DNA from 3 places in the Kitasatospora nipponensis genome. Region 1 is predicted to be linked to each of the others. Evidence: riboswitches for the same ligand, from Rfam matches in the RefSeq annotation. Region 1 holds a riboswitch; each other region holds the start of a gene.
The links. A riboswitch is a leader RNA that binds a small molecule or an ion and turns the genes downstream of it on or off. The one in region 1 is predicted to bind cyclic di-AMP.

Region 1 (4,811 bases):
GCCGGCCGAGCTGCTGGCCGAGGCGGGCGCGCAGACCGGCTGCCCGGCCGCCGAGGCCGTCGGCGCGTACTCGACGATCGGTCAGCTGATCGCCGGCCACTACCTGACCGCGCTGGTCCCGCTGATCGACGCGCAGGTGCTGGCCGCCCAGGCCGAGGCCGCGGCCCAGGCGCAGGCCGACGACGCGGGCGAGTGACCCCCCGACCCCGGGGTCTCCGGATCCCGGGGCCTGCTGGTCCGGTCGACGCCGGGCCGCATTCCCACCCGGCAGGCTCCCCATCCGTTGAACGGGTGGGGAGCCTGCCGCGTACAGAGGGGAGAGGCACCGGCCCCGCGGGCCCCCGCCCCCGCCCCCCCCGCCGCCCCCCGCACCGGCCCGCACCGCGCCGGTCCCCCCGTTGCAGGGTCAGGCCGTCAGGCGGGCGGTCGCCGGCGCACCGGGGGGCAGGTCGACGGTGGGCACGCTGGGCCCGACCGCGGGGGTCGCGGGCGGGGTGGCGCCGCCGGGCGCGAGGTTGCGGGTGGTGCTCTGCCCGGCGGGGCGCAGCAGCAGGCCGGTCGGCGCCGGGGCCGCGGGGTCGAGCCAGATCGCCTGGCCGTCGCCGAGGTCGCAGTCGAGCACCGCCAGGTCGTCCGGCGCGCCGTCGCGGGTGGCGGCGGCGGCCACCGCGGCCCGGCGATAGCCCGTCAGCCGGCTGCGGCTCACCGTGACCTGCTCCCCCGCCAGGACGTGACGCGCCGTCGCCACCGCGTAGTCGCTCTGCCCGGCGGCGTCGATCAGGAGCCCGTCGAAGGTGGTGCCGCGGTCGCGGCCCAGCGCGTGGATCAGCACGCCCCCGGCGGCGTTGCCGTGCAGCACGGCGGCCCGGTAGTCGAAGTCGTTGAGGTAGGCGCCGTGTTCGATGCCCCAGCCGCCGTTGTGGTAGCCGACGAAGCCGGTGACGGTGTGCTGCTGCTGGGCGTTGAGCCAGACGAAGATGCCGTCCTGCAGGTTGTTGTGGGCCAGGCAGCGCTCGAAGGTCCAGACGCCCTCGCTGTTCTCCGGCCACTCGTAGCCGCTCGCGCCGGTGGCGCCCTGCACGCCGACGGCCACGCAGTCGCGCACCGAGCCGCCGCGGCCGGCGCCGAGGCTGAAGCCGGTGAGGCGGTAGGCCCGCGGGTTGGGGTCGAGGACGGCGCGCGAGGCGACGCAGCCCTCGTAGACCAGGTCGTCGGAGGGGACCTGCGGGGTGCGGGTGTCCACCGGGCCGTCCCACCAGTAGGCGTCCTCCCAGGTGTCGTGGCTGACGCAGGCCCGGAAGGCGATGCCGTGGCTGGCGTGCGGGACGAAGGCGTGGTTGCCGGCGTCGCGGACCACCACGCCCTCCACCACGGTGCCGCGCGAGCTGTCGCCCAACTGGTGGAAGTGCAGCGCGTACCGGCCCAGCACCGGCGCGGTGACGGGGGTGTCCCCCTGCGCGGAGCGCCAGGTCTCGCCGGTCGCCGTGCGCGGCCCGAGCCAGCGCAGCGCGGCGTGCCGCAGGTCGCAGGGACGCGAGCTGGTGAGGTGGACGTGGGCGCGGCCCTGGGCGGTGCCCTCGATCCGTACGCTGCGGGTCAGGTTGAGCACCTCGGCGCCGAGCGCGGCGCCGCCGACGGTGACCAGCGGGTGCGGGTGCTCCAGCGGCGCGTCCAGCGTGACGGTGGCCCCCTGGACGGCGCGCACGGTGCGCAGGTCGTAGTGCTCGCTGAAGCCGTCCCGGTCGGGCGGCTCGGTGGGGGCCAGGGCGAGCTCGTCGCCGGGCAGCCAGCCGGCCGGGGCGGCGGCCAGCGTGACGGTGCCGTCGCCGGCTTCCAGCGGGCCGGCCGCGCGGGCCCAGGCGGTCTTCGCCGCGCCGTCCAGGCGCAGGTAGCCGGCGCCGGTGACCCACAGGCCGGTGTCGCTCGCCAGCACGGTCATGGCGCCGCCCTGGAAGCGCCGCTCGTCGACCGCGGGGAAGCGCAGGCAGTGGGTGTGCTCGCCGCCCGGGGCGAGCAGCAGGGCGCCGCGGACCTCGACGTTGCCGGTCGACTGCAGGGTCAGGTCGCGGTCGGCGGCGAAGCTGAGCGAGCCGCCGGGCTCGATCAGCAGGCCGGCGACGGTGGCGTCGGTGTCCAGCTCGACGTGGTCGGTGATCCGCACGGTCCGGTCCGGACCCGGGGGCGCGCCGCCCCAGCCGGCCGGGTCGGACCAGCGGCGCGGTGGCGCGCCGGCCGGCTGCGGTGACGGACCGCCGGGTGGGCCGGCGTGGCCCCCGGTCCGGCCTGACGCGCCACCAGATGTGGTGATATGACGCAAATCGGGCATTTTACCCAGCAGGGCGGCCCCGCCCAGGGCCCCCGCCACCGTCCCGGCGGCGAGCCAGCCCAGGATCCGCCGTCGCGCCGGATCCGCAACTCGGCGCGGCGGCGGACCCGGGTCCTTGGTCCCGTCGGCGGGCCACTCGGGCCCCTGCGACCGCGTGCGCTCGTCCATGATCGGGCCGCCTCCCCCCGGACGGGACGTCAGGTCCGCGTCCTCCTGAAGGATAGGCAATTGCCCTGTCGATGCGGGCCGTTGCCGAAATCCGACCGAAGGTAACCGGGGGCGGGCGCCGACACCCTTTCAGATGATCTCCCCGGTCGATCTTGAAGGTTCCGCAAAGGCGGTGTGATGAGCATCACAGCTGTTTGCGGATTCAACTTAACTCTGTCTAACGTGCTCCCCGTTCGTGGTCACACGGACCAAGCGCAGCCGGACGCCGAGTCCTGCCACCGGGCGTGCTTGCACTGCGGAACGCACCACGGCAGGAGCGGGGGAACCAGGTAAGCCGCCCCGGGCAGCCGGTCTTCGGACCGGCCGATCCGGAGCTAGGGGTGAAGCCGCGCTCAGCGCGGCCGGGCAACTCCAGCCCGAATCCGACAGCTCACCTCGTAGGCGTAGGAGAGGAACGCGTCTTCATGCTGCCCACCACTGGCACCCGTACGTCCCGCACCACCCGCCGTGTGATCGCCGCGACCGGCCTGGTCGGCCTCGGCCTCAGCCTCCCCTGCATCACCGCCACCACCGCCTCGGCTGCCACGGTCTCCACCTGGGACAAGGTCGCGCAGTGCGAGAGCTCCGGTGACTGGAGCATCAACACCGGCAACGGCTTCTACGGCGGCCTGCAGTTCACCGCCTCCACCTGGGCCGCGTACGGCGGCACCCAGTACGCCCCGCAGGCCAACCAGGCCACCAAGGACCAGCAGATCGCCGTCGCCGAGAAGGTGCTGGCCGACCAGGGCCCCGGCGCCTGGCCCGTCTGCTCCATCCAGGCCGGCCTGACCAAGGGCGGCCCCGCCCCGGCGATCAACCCCGGCGGTTCCTCGGCCTCCACCTCGACCGCTCCCAGCGCCCCCGCGCCGAGCGCCCCGGCCCCCAGCGCCCCCAGCGCCCCCGCGCAGAGCACCCCCGCGCAGGGCTCGGACGCCGGCAAGAGCTGGAGCCACGGCAACTGGAACCACGGCGCGCAGGGCGACCAGAGCTACACCGTGGTCGCCGGCGACTGGCTCTCCAACATCGCCAAGGCCCACCACGTGCAGGGTGGCTGGCAGAAGCTGTACGAGCTCAACAAGTCGGTCCTGACCCAGGGTCCGGACACCATCTACCCGGGTGAGCGCCTCTCGCTCGGCACCTGGTCGCAGGCGCAGGCCCCGGCCGCCGACCAGAGCGCCCCCAGCAGCGCCCCCGCCGCCCCCGTCAAGGCCGCCACCACCGCGGCCACCACCGCGGCGCCCGCGCCCGCCCAGGCCGCCTCCGGCAGCATGGCCAAGGCGATCGCCTTCGCCGAGTCCAAGGTCGGCCAGGCGTACGTCTACGGCGGCACCGGCAACGGTGGCTGGGACTGCTCGGGCCTGACCCAGGCCGCGATGGCCCAGGCCGGCATCTCCATCCCGCGGGTGGCCGCCGACCAGGCCGCCGCCAGCACCCACGTGTCGCTGTCCAACCTGCAGCCGGGCGACCTGCTCTTCTGGTCGAACAACGGCAGCAACTCGGGCGTCTACCACGTCGCCCTGTACATCGGCGACGGCCGCATGGTCGAGGCCGCCAACCCGAGCGCGGGCGTCAAGTACGAGACCCTCGCCAACTACGCGCCGGACTTCGCCGGCCGGGTCTGATCCCCGACCGCTCCCGCACGGCGGGCCCCCCCCCCCCCCCCGGGGGGGCCCCCCCCCCCACGGGGGAGGCGCCCCGCGGGCATGGTGACGACGACGGACGACGGGCATGCTGGGACCCTCGCACCCGATGAGGAGAGCCGCATGCCCCAGGTCACCGTCACGCTCGACGCCAACCTCGCGATCGACGTGATGCTGCTCAGTGGAACGAAGAGTCCACAGGACGCCGTCAACCTGATCGTCCGTGACTACCTGGCGCGGGGTCAGCGGACCGAGGCGCGCACCGGTGAGGCGGACAGCGCGCAGCGGTTGGCCCACGAGCGCCGGCCGGACACGGACGGCTGAAACCGCCAAGCCCCCGGCCAGTCGGCCGGGGGCTTGGCGGCGTTGCGGTCCTGCGGAGCTACCGGGGAGCCCTAACCACCGCGGTGCGTACGGGCGCCGGTGGAGCCGCGCATCACCAGCTCGGGCTGGAACATGAACTCGCCGCGCTGGGCGGACTGTCCGGCGACCTCCTCCAGCAGCGCGTCGACGGCCGCGGTGGCCATCGCCTCGACCGGCTGGCGCACGGTGGTCAACGGCGGCTCGGTGAAGGCGATCAGCGGCGAGTCGTCGAAGCCGACCACCGAGACGTCGCCCGGCACGGTGAGCCCGCGCTG
Region 2 (4,811 bases), on a different contig from region 1:
CCCGGCGCCGGGGATCGGCCGCACCACCGTGCTCGCCTTCGTGGCCAACGGCGGGCCGGGGCCGGCGGGGGCCTTCGTGGTGACCGTGCTGCTGCCGCCGGGAGCCAGGGCGGTGGGACCGTACTTCCCGGCCGGCTGCGCGGTGCTGGCGGCCGGCAGCGAGGTGCGCTGCTCCTTCGGCGCCGGTCTGCCGGCGCTGCGCAGCGCGACCGCGCTGGTGCCGGTGCAACTGGCCGCCTCGGCGCGCGGGAGGCTGCGCGGCGAGGTGCTGGTGACCGGCGCCGGCGACCCGAACCCGGCGAACAACACGGGCTCGTTCACGATCGAGGTCACCGGAACGCGGTGAGCGCGGGCGCCGCGGCGCCCGCGCTCATCTGGTCCGAAGGAGGCTCGTCCCGGAAAGGGTCAGCGGTAGACCCGCACGTAGTCCGCGGCGAAGCTGATCGGCGCGGTGCCGCTGGGCGCCGGGTGGTAGGCGCCGGCGCCGATGGACAGGTTGAGGATCAGGTAGGCCGACCAGTTGGCGCCGACCCCGGTGTTGTCCGAGAAGACCTTGGCCCCGTTGACGTAGTAGTCGACCGAGTTCGCGCCGTAGTACGTGCCGATGGTGACCCACTGGCCGGGCTTGATCGCGTTGGCGTCGGTGTAGTACTTCTGCGCGGCGTTGACGTGGTTGGTCAGCTCCAGCAGGTTCGGGTTGTCCGGGTGGTACTCGAAGGAGTCGATCTCGTTGCCACCGTTCTGCCAGGTCCACAGCGCCGGCCAGGCACCGGCCGCGCCGGGCAGCTGCACCCGGGTCTCGGCGTAGTCGCCGGTCTTGACCTTGAAGCCCTGGCTGGTGCCCTCGGTGGTCAGCAGGCCGGTGGTCCAGGCCTGCTTGCCGTTCTCCAGGGTGTGACTGCTGGGCTGGGCGGTGAAGGTGGCCGTGCCACCGGCGACGGCGACGTCGGAGGGGGTGAGCCAGTCCAGCTTGTTGTCGTCCGGGTTGTGCGTGCCGTACTTGAACGAGCTGGTGGTGGAGCTGTTCCAGCGCGAGCCGTCGAGCGGGCCGTTGAACTCGTCGGACCAGGTCAGGTTCTTGCCGGCGACGGGCGAACCGCCGGGCGCGGGGGCCGGGGTCGGCGTCGGGGTGGGGGTGGGAGTCGGCGTGGGGGTGGGCTTCGGGGCCGGGGTCGTGCTGCCGCCCGTGCCGACCGTCAGGGTCTGCGCGGGGAGGTTGTGCCAGGCGCCGGCCAGGTCCTGGTAGAAGCCGAAGGTGCTGTAGCTGCCGGCCGCCAGCGTGCGGGCGCCGGTGGTCAGCGAGAGCCCGCCGGGGCAGATCCGCGCGTTGCTCAGCGAGCCGGGGAAGTCGAGGTTGGCGCCGGCCGCGTCGCGCACGCCCACGCCCACCGTCTTCGCGGTGAAGCAGGAGCTGGCGTGCAGGGTCAGCGAGGCGGTGGTCGCGGCGCCGGCGGTGGCGGTGGTGGGCGTCAGCCGGTCCTGGGTGACCCTGGGCGCGGTCGTGGTCGAGGCGAAGGCGTGGGCCTGGCCGACGACGGGGGCGGCGAGCAGACCGAGCGCTCCGGCGACCAGACCGAGACGGGCAGGCTTGGCGGAAGGGATCATGGGGAGTCCTCTTGCGACGCCTGCGAGGTGAGCTGTCGGGTTCGGGCCGCAAGGTGGCCCGGCCGTCGGTGAGGACGGCTTCACCCCTAGCCAGGACTCCGCGTGTGCTGCGCGCCGGGCCCGAGGGGCGGTCGGCGCGCGCGGGGTCGTGGCACTACCGTGGGTCCCCCGCTCCTGCCCGGTGCGATGCTGTGGTTCCGGCCGACGGGCGGGCAGGACTCGGCGTCCCGGCGACAGGGCCCGCCGGTGGACGACGAACGATCTGCAGGGTAGGCAGACCCCAAGATCATTGACAACGCCCTGTCACAGAACTCACATGCGCCCCACGGGTCCACCCCCACCTCCCCTGCCACCGCGCCACCGCGCTGCTACCGCGCGTCGACCGCCGCCGCCGCCCGCCACAGCGCCGCGGCCTCCACCCGGCTGTGCACCCGCAGCTTGGCGTAGGCGTGCTCCAGGTGCTTGTCCACCGTGCGGGCCGAGACCTCCAGGCGTCGGCCGATCTGCTGGTCGGTCAGCCCGCGGGCGAGCAGGTCCAGCACCGCGGCCTCCCGGGCGGTCACCGAGTGCGGCAGCCGCTGCGGCGGGGCCAGCCGGTCCAGCGCGTGCGTCAGCCGGGCCCGCAGCAGCACCGCGGCCTCCAGGTCGGCGTCGGTGAAGTCGCTGCCGCCGCGGCTGATCGCCACGCAGACCGTGCGCCGCCCGGTGCGCGCCCAGCCGGCCGGGAAGGCCATCGCCAGCTGGTACTCGGCGTCCACCGCGCGCAGCGCCTCGCGGTAGGTGCCCAGCCGGTGGTACTCGGTGCGCGACTGCAGGTCGGAGCGGCGCAGCGGGATGCCGGTGCCGGTGTCGGTGTGGCGGAATAACGAGTCCTGGGCCGCGTGGCGGTAGAAGCCGGCCACCGCGTCGGGGGTGTAGAGGGTGGCTGGCGAGTGCAGCGGGAAGCGGCCGGCGGGGGTGCGGGTGGACCAGGTGAGGCTGTCCCCCGGCACGGCGCGCAGCAGTGTGGGGAACAGCGCCGGGAGGAGCGTCTCCTCGTCGACGGCGTCGAGCAGCAGGTCGATCACGGCGCAGATACGCCGCAACCCGGCCTCCCCGGACGGAGCCACTCTTGGAGCGTGCGCCGTCGGGGAGGCCGGGTCAAGCCGGGCCCCGACAAACCCGGCCCTGCGGCACCGCCCCGGCCCAAGGGAGGCGGTCTGCGGAAGGGACGTTCTACGGACGATCCACGGGCCGGCTACCGGCTGGCCGCGTACACCCGGTTGACCGGGCTCTCGGCGGCCAGCCGCCAGTGGTGCAGTCCGGCGTCGTCGGCGAGGTGGCGCATGGCGTCCTCACCGGCGTGGTTGCCCATCGCCTGCGGGCCCTGCTGGGCGAGCGCGGAGGGCAGGCAGACCGCGACCGAGGCGGAGACCACCGCGCGGCCGATCGGGTTGGCGTTCTCCCGCACGTCGGCCGAGACGTTGGGCTCGACGATCATGCAGGCGCCGTCCGGGGCCAGCGCCTCCTGCGCGTGCTGCAGCGCGCTGCCCGGGTCGCCCATGTCGTGCAGGCAGTCGAAGAAGGTGATCAGGTCGTAGCCCTCGCCGGCGCCGGGGAAGTCCTGGGCGGTGGCCACCTCGAAGGTCACCCGGTCGGCCATGCCCTGCTCGGCGGCGATGCCGCGGGCAGCCTCGATCGAGGGGCCGTGGAAGTCGAAGCCGTGGAACTTCGAGGCGGGGTACGCCTTGGCCATCAGCATCGTCGAGTAGCCGTAGCCGCAACCCACGTCGGCGACCTCGGCCCCGTCGCGCAGCTTGCGCTCGGTGCCGTTCATGGCCGGGATCCATTCGGGGACCAGCGCGCCGGTGTAGCCGGGGCGGAAGAACTTCGCGGTGCCGGCGAAGAGCGCGCTGCTGTGCTCCTCCCAGCCGACGCCCCGGCCGGTGCGAAACGCCTCCATCAGCGTGTCCTCGGTGCCGTAGAGCGCCTGCATCATGGTGAAGAAACCGGCCGCGTAGGTCGGCGCCTCGGGATCGGCCAGCACGGCGGCGTGCTCGTCCGGCAGCAGGTAGCTGTCGCCCTCGGCCTGGTACGTCACGTACTCGCCGGCCACCTGGGCCGCCAGCCACTCGCGGACGTAGCGTTCCTGCAGCCCGGTCCGCTCGGCCAGTTGCGCCGCGGTCATCGGCCCGGAGCCGGCCATCGCGGTGTACAGGCCCAGCCGGTCGCCGAGCGAGGTGCACAGCCCCGCCACCGCGGCTCCGGCATCGGTCACCACCCGGCCCAGGAACTCCATCGTCCGTTCCTCGTCCACGGCGTCGGCCATGGCTCCCACCTCCTCGGGGCTACCCCTCCACTGCAGCAGAACGCACCCGCCCCGGGCCATACGGAATTCTCCGTACGGTCCGGGGCAGGGGTGAGCGGCCGGGGCCGCGGATCAGCGGATCAGGTGTGCTGGAGCACCAGTTCGTCCTTCAGGCCGGCCCGGATCTGGTCCCGCAGTTCCTGGCTGTCCTGGTGACCGTGGACCGAGACCGCGTGTTCGGCGGCGGCCCGCACGACCTCTTCCTCGTTGCCGGAGATGGCGAGCGAGCAGTTCATCTCGCTCGGGTACTCCCGGCAGTCGGCGACCTTACGCATGTCAGCCTCCCGACTCCCCGCAGCGCCGCGTGCACCGGCGGGCCACCCGCTGGCCGGAGGACCGGCACGTGGCGGTACGGGCGTGTCGCTCGACCATTGTCCCTCCTCCGCGCCGGTCGGATAGCTTGGGGGACGCACCCGTTCGACATCCCGGTCCACGACTCCCGAGACGAGGAACACCACCAGCATGACCGAGACCGCTGCCCTGCCGGGCTTCGCCGGCCGGACGTACCTCTTCCAGGTCGACAACGGCGCCGCCTTCCGCAACGCCTACTCGGCCGACGGCACGCGGCTGCGCTGGGAGGGCCTGGGCGAGTCGGCCGGCCAGTGGGAGGACGTGGCGCTGCACGTGGCGCTGGTCGCGCCGCAGGTGTACTTCGTCAGCTGGACCGAGCAGAGCGGCATCACGGTCAGCCACGTGATGGACCTGGCGAAGCTGACCGTGCGGGCGTTCTGGACGTACGAGGGCGAGGGCGGGCGGGTCGGCGAGCTGCACACCGGCACGCTGGAGCCGGTGCTCTGAGCCAGTACCCTCAGCCGCTGCTCCCGGCGGGCGCTCAGAGCCGGTCGTCAGGGCCTGGAAC
Region 3 (4,811 bases), on a different contig from region 1:
GGGTGGGCATCCCCTGCGCCCCGCCGGCCGTTATCGCCAGCGCGGTGGTCGCGGCGGCGGTGACCGCCAGGACCCGGGCCAGCCGTCCGACGGTGCCCGATCGGCCGGCCGAAGCATGCGGAGAACGGCCCGGGGGAACCGGGCGTTGCGCCATCGCCATGGCTGACGACTCCAATCGCCGTGAGAACGGAGGTCCGGAGCGGAGATCCGAGCGCAGACGTTAGCGAGTCGTGGCAAGGTAGTCCAAACCCTTGCCTATACGAATATTTGATCCCCAATCGGACATCTCAGCGACCGGGGAACGCCGAAGGCCCGGCTCCCGCAGGGGAACCGGGCCTTCTCGCGCGGACGTCAGGGGCGCACGATGGCCGAGATGGCCATCACCGTCGCGGACTCGTAGCGGACCACCGCGCCCGTGTGCGGGGCGTGGATGATCTGGCCACCACCGACGTACAGGCCGACGTGGCTCTGGTCGCTGAAGTAGATGATCAGGTCGCCGGGCTGGGCGTTGGCGATGTTGGTGCCGATCGAGTTGCCGGCCGAGGCCTGCGCCTGCGAGGTGCGCGGCAGCGAGACGCCGGCCTGCGCGTAAGCCCACTGGGTGAGCCCGGAGCAGTCGAAGGCGGAGGGACCGGTCGCACCGTAGGAGTACGGCGAGCCCAGCTTGCTGACCGCGGCGGCGATCGCGGCGCCCCCCGCCGAGTTGCCGGCGGCCGGGGCGGCCGGCGCCTGCGCGGCCGGGGTGCTCGGCGCGCCGAGGTTGGTACGGGTGTTGCTGCGCGAGGCGGTGGCCTGCGAGTCCGTGGCGGACTTCGCGTCGGCGGCCGCCTTGGCGTCGGCGGCGGCCTTCTCGGCTGCGGCCTTGGCGTCCGCGGCGGCCTTCGCCTCGGCGGCGGCTATCGCCTGACGCTGCTGCTCGGTCAGCGAGTTGAGGAGGGCCTGGGCCTTGGCCAGCTTGGCCTGGACGTCGTCCTTGGCCGCCTTGAGCTGCTGCGTGGTGGTGTCCAGCTCGGCGAGCTTGCCCTGCGCCTCGGTCTTGTCCTGGTCGAGCTTGCGCTGCTGCACCTGGAGCTGCTTGAGCGTCTGGGCCTGGGTGCTGTTCAGCTGGTTCAGCGAGCCGGCCTGGTTCAGGAATCCGTCCGGGCTGGAGTTGAGCATCAGCTGCACGGTCGGCGAGATGCCGTTGTTGGCGTACTGGTCGGCGGCCACCTGCGCCAGGCCGCTCTGCAGGTTCGTCACCTGGTCCTGCTGGCGGGCCACCTGGTCCTGCAGCTCACCGACCTGCTTCTGCAGGGCCTGCTGCTTGTCCTGCGCGCCGAGGTAGCTCTGACTCGCCGACTCGGCCTGCGCGTTGAGGTCGTCGACCTGCGACTTGACCTGGTCGATGGTGGGCGTCGGATCGGCGTGCGCAGCCCCCTGTCCGGAGAGAGCCACTGCGGTGGCGGCCGCGGCGGTCAGGATCGACGCGCGGGTACGGCCGACGGGCTTGGGACGACGATGGGACGCCACGAATCCTTCTTCCTTCGACCGCCTACCGGGTGAGCTGACGGGTTCGGGCCGGAAGAGACGCCCTACGACGCCTCACCGGCCCCCTGGCCGACTCTGGCGCCGATTCACCCCGAGGGAACGTGGTTCCCCGGCTCCGGTCCGCAGCACCCCCTGGGGGCTTCCCCATCGGACAGTCAACTGTCCGCGCTGCTTTCCAGACTCGGCGGTAACCCCCGCTGCCACCCGGGTCGGGTGATCACCGTCGCGGTGGTCCGGGTCATGACCCTAGTAACTGATCCGTGATCCGTTCAAATCCTTGTCGGAAAAAACGTCGAACTTTGACTCTGCGTGGTAGAGATGTCACGCCCTGCCGATCTTCCGGGGCGCGTGCCGTGACCCAGGTCACCTCGTGGGGGTCCCTGGCCGCCCGTCAGGAAATGTCCGAATCGGCCGGGTTGTACCGAAAGTTGGCGCAATGAGCCGCCGGCACACCCGGTGCCGCGACGATCCGTCAGACCCGGCGGATGGTGTTGATCGACCCGATCGAGGTGGCCTGGGCGATCCGGACCACGTCGCCGGTGTGCGGGGCGTGCACCACCTGGCCGTTGCCGATGTACATGCCCACGTGGTGCATGTCGCCGCCGTAGATCACCAGGTCGCCCGGCTGGGCGTCGGCCAGGCTCACGCCGGTGCCGATGTGGCCCTGCTCCTGCGAGGTGCGCGGCAGCGAGACGCCGGCCTGCGCGTAGGCCCACTGCATCAGACCCGAGCAGTCGAAGGTGCCCGGGCCGGTGGCGCCCCAGACGTACGCGTGGCCCAGCTTGCTCAGCGCGGCGGTGACCGCGGCGCCCGCGTAGCCGGAGACCGGCGGCAGGGTGGTCAGGTCGACCCGGGTGTCGCTGCGCGAGGCGCGGTCGGCCGCCTGCAGCGCGGCGCGGTCGGCGGCGCTCAGCGAGTTGAGCAGCTTCTGCGCGGCCGCCAGCTTGGACTGCACGTCCGCCTTGGCGTCGTTCAGCTCCTTGGTGGAGCGGTCGAGCTCGGCGAGCGTGTCGGCGGCTTCCTTCTTCTCCTGGTCGAGCTTGCGCTGCTCGCCCTGCAGGGCCTTGAGCGCGTCCGTCTCCGTGGAGGTGGCCTGCGCCATGCTGGACGCCTGGTCCAGGTAGCCCTTGGGGTTGGAGTTGAGCATCAGCACCACGGCGGGGTCGATCCCGCCGTTGCGGTACTGGTCGCCGGCCACCGCCGCCAGCCCGGACTGCAGCTGGGTCACCTGGTCCTGACCGCGCGCCACCTCGTCCTGCAGCTGGGCGGCCTGCGCCCGCAGCTGGTCCCCGCGCTCCTTGAGACCGTTGTACTTCTCGGAGGCGGCTTCCTGCTGGTTGTTCAGGTCGTCGATCTGGGCCTTGACGTCTTCCTTGCTGGGCTTGGGATCGGCCCACGCGCCGGTCTGCGCGGACAGCGCGACCGCGGTGGCCGCAGCCGCGGTGAGCACGGTGACTCGAGTGCGGCTCGGCTGCTTGGGACGGCGGTGGGACGCCAAGGGACTGCTCCTTCTTCTGCCGGTCTCACCCGATCGGATGAGTGACCGGAAAAATAGGTTTGACGCCAGACCCTAGTGAAGATCACATCTTTGCGCCACTCCCCTGCCGCCATGAACTACCTTCGGCGGAGCGGCTTTCACCGACCCTTCACGCCGCGCGCGCCGGTCAGGTGCGAGCCAGCCGCTTCAGCAGCAGGACCGAGGCCACCGGGCGGGCGCCCGCCTTGCGCACGCCGTCGGCCACCTCCCGGTCCGCCGAGACCACCACCACCGGGCGCCCCTGCGGCTCGGCGCGGACCAACTGGCGGATCAGTTCGTCCGCGGTCTGTCCGGTCCGGCTGAACCGCACCCGCACCCCGCGCGGCGGCGCCATGATCACCGGCACGTCCAGGTCCTGCCCGTCGAAGACACAGGTCACCTCGGCCTGGGTGCGCTGGGCCAGCATCGCCAGACCGCCCAGCAGCCGCAGCCGCTGCTGCTCCAGCGGCAGGGTCGGGTAGCCGGTCTTGGTCACGTTGTAGCCGTCCACCACCAGGTGCACCTGAGGGATCGCCAGCAGCTGGTCGAGCAGCGCCGGGTCGTCCTCGGCCAACCCGCGCCGGGCCACGTCGTGCGGCGAGGCCGAACCGGGGACCACCGCGTCCACCAGGTCGGCCGGGTGCAGCTGGGTGACCGGCAGCGCCAGCTCGCGCTGCAGGCCCTGGGCCGACTGCAGCACGGTGTCCAGGAGCAGCCGCAGCCGCATGTCCTCCACGCTGCGCCCCTCGCGGACCGAGCGGCGGCTGGTCTCCAGCGCCGCCTCCAGCTCGGTCACCCGGTGCTTGAGCCGGCGGTTCTCACTCTCGGTGACGCCGCGCTCGGTGGCCGCGGCCGCCGCGGCCGCGTCCAGCTCGGCCGCCAGCTTGCGGCTCTCGGCCTGCGCCCGGCGGGTGTCGCTCTCCAGGCTGCGCAGCTTCTTGCGCAGCGTCTCCAGCTCCTTGCGGGACCCCTCGCCCTCGGCCCGCTGCCGCTCCAGGTCGTGGCGGGCGGCCGCCCACACCCCGGCCAGCTCCTCCTGGAGCTTCTCCACCAGCCGGGCCGCCTCGGCCGCGGCGTCCTCGGCGCCGGCCCGTTGGGCCTGCTCACCGGCCTCGGTGACCAGCTGCGCCCAGCCGCGCGGGCGCAGCAGGTAGGCGGCGGCGGCCACGTCCAACGGCTCGGCGGCCCCCGGGACCTGGCCGGCCTCCAGGGCCTTGACCAGGTCGGGCTGGCCCAGCCGCAGCCGGTCCGCTATCCGCAGCCGGAAGACCGGCTCGGCCTCCAGCGCGGCCGCCAGCGCGGTGCCGGCGTACTTGGCGCGCCGGGCCGGGGTGAACTTGGCGTACGGGCGCAGCGTGGTGGGCAGCTCGGTGACCGGCAGGCCACCGAGCGCGTCGGCGGCCAGGCCCACCACCCGGCGGCGCACGCCCTCCGGCAGCGGCCGGTCCAGCTGCTCGCCGGCGCCGGGCTCCTCGTCGAGCCGCCCGTCACCGTCGGCCGGCCCCTGGTCACCGGCCGGCCCGTCGTCCTCGGGCCGCCCGTCCCCGGGCTGCTCCGCGGCGTCCGGTCCAGGCGCGCCCAGCCCGTCGGGGCCGGGCTCGTCGACGGCGACAGCGGGCGGCTGCCCCTGCGGCTCAGCGGCCTCCCTCGCTGCGTCCATCGCGTCCTCGGCTCCGATCCTGGTCTGCGGGGCATCCCGGCCGGCGTCCGGCCACCCCTGACTCACCGCTCTGTGCAATTGTCTCGTGCGCGGCGTCCCGGGGACACC

Region 2: linked by a shared signal. The riboswitch ahead of ABD323_RS14430 (glycoside hydrolase family 16 protein) and the one ahead of ABD323_RS27185 (transglycosylase family protein) in region 1 are both predicted to bind cyclic di-AMP.
Region 3: linked by a shared signal. The riboswitch ahead of ABD323_RS21790 (C40 family peptidase) and the one ahead of ABD323_RS27185 (transglycosylase family protein) in region 1 are both predicted to bind cyclic di-AMP.

What each region holds. Positions count from the first base shown of each region.
Region 1 covers NZ_BAAALF010000121.1:7,009-11,819, forward strand. The annotation lists gene ABD323_RS27175 (sirohydrochlorin chelatase family protein) at 1-196, shown strand, start outside; gene ABD323_RS27180 (hypothetical protein) at 407-2,161, opposite strand; cyclic di-AMP (ydaO/yuaA leader) riboswitch at 2,779-2,951, shown strand; gene ABD323_RS27185 (transglycosylase family protein) at 2,959-4,155, shown strand; gene ABD323_RS27190 (hypothetical protein) at 4,297-4,497, shown strand; gene ABD323_RS27195 (LacI family DNA-binding transcriptional regulator) at 4,569-4,811, opposite strand, start outside.
Region 2 covers NZ_BAAALF010000041.1:152-4,962, reverse strand. The annotation lists gene ABD323_RS14435 (hypothetical protein) at 1-346, shown strand, start outside; gene ABD323_RS14430 (glycoside hydrolase family 16 protein) at 406-1,605, opposite strand; cyclic di-AMP (ydaO/yuaA leader) riboswitch at 1,625-1,723, opposite strand; gene ABD323_RS14425 (LuxR C-terminal-related transcriptional regulator) at 1,974-2,690, opposite strand; gene ABD323_RS14420 (class I SAM-dependent methyltransferase) at 2,843-3,913, opposite strand; gene ABD323_RS14415 (DUF1059 domain-containing protein) at 4,033-4,227, opposite strand; gene ABD323_RS14410 (MoaF-related domain-containing protein) at 4,415-4,750, shown strand.
Region 3 covers NZ_BAAALF010000080.1:29,669-34,479, reverse strand. The annotation lists gene ABD323_RS21795 (C40 family peptidase) at 1-160, opposite strand, end outside; gene ABD323_RS21790 (C40 family peptidase) at 352-1,509, opposite strand; cyclic di-AMP (ydaO/yuaA leader) riboswitch at 1,513-1,665, opposite strand; gene ABD323_RS21785 (C40 family peptidase) at 2,000-3,025, opposite strand; gene ABD323_RS21780 (NYN domain-containing protein) at 3,192-4,703, opposite strand.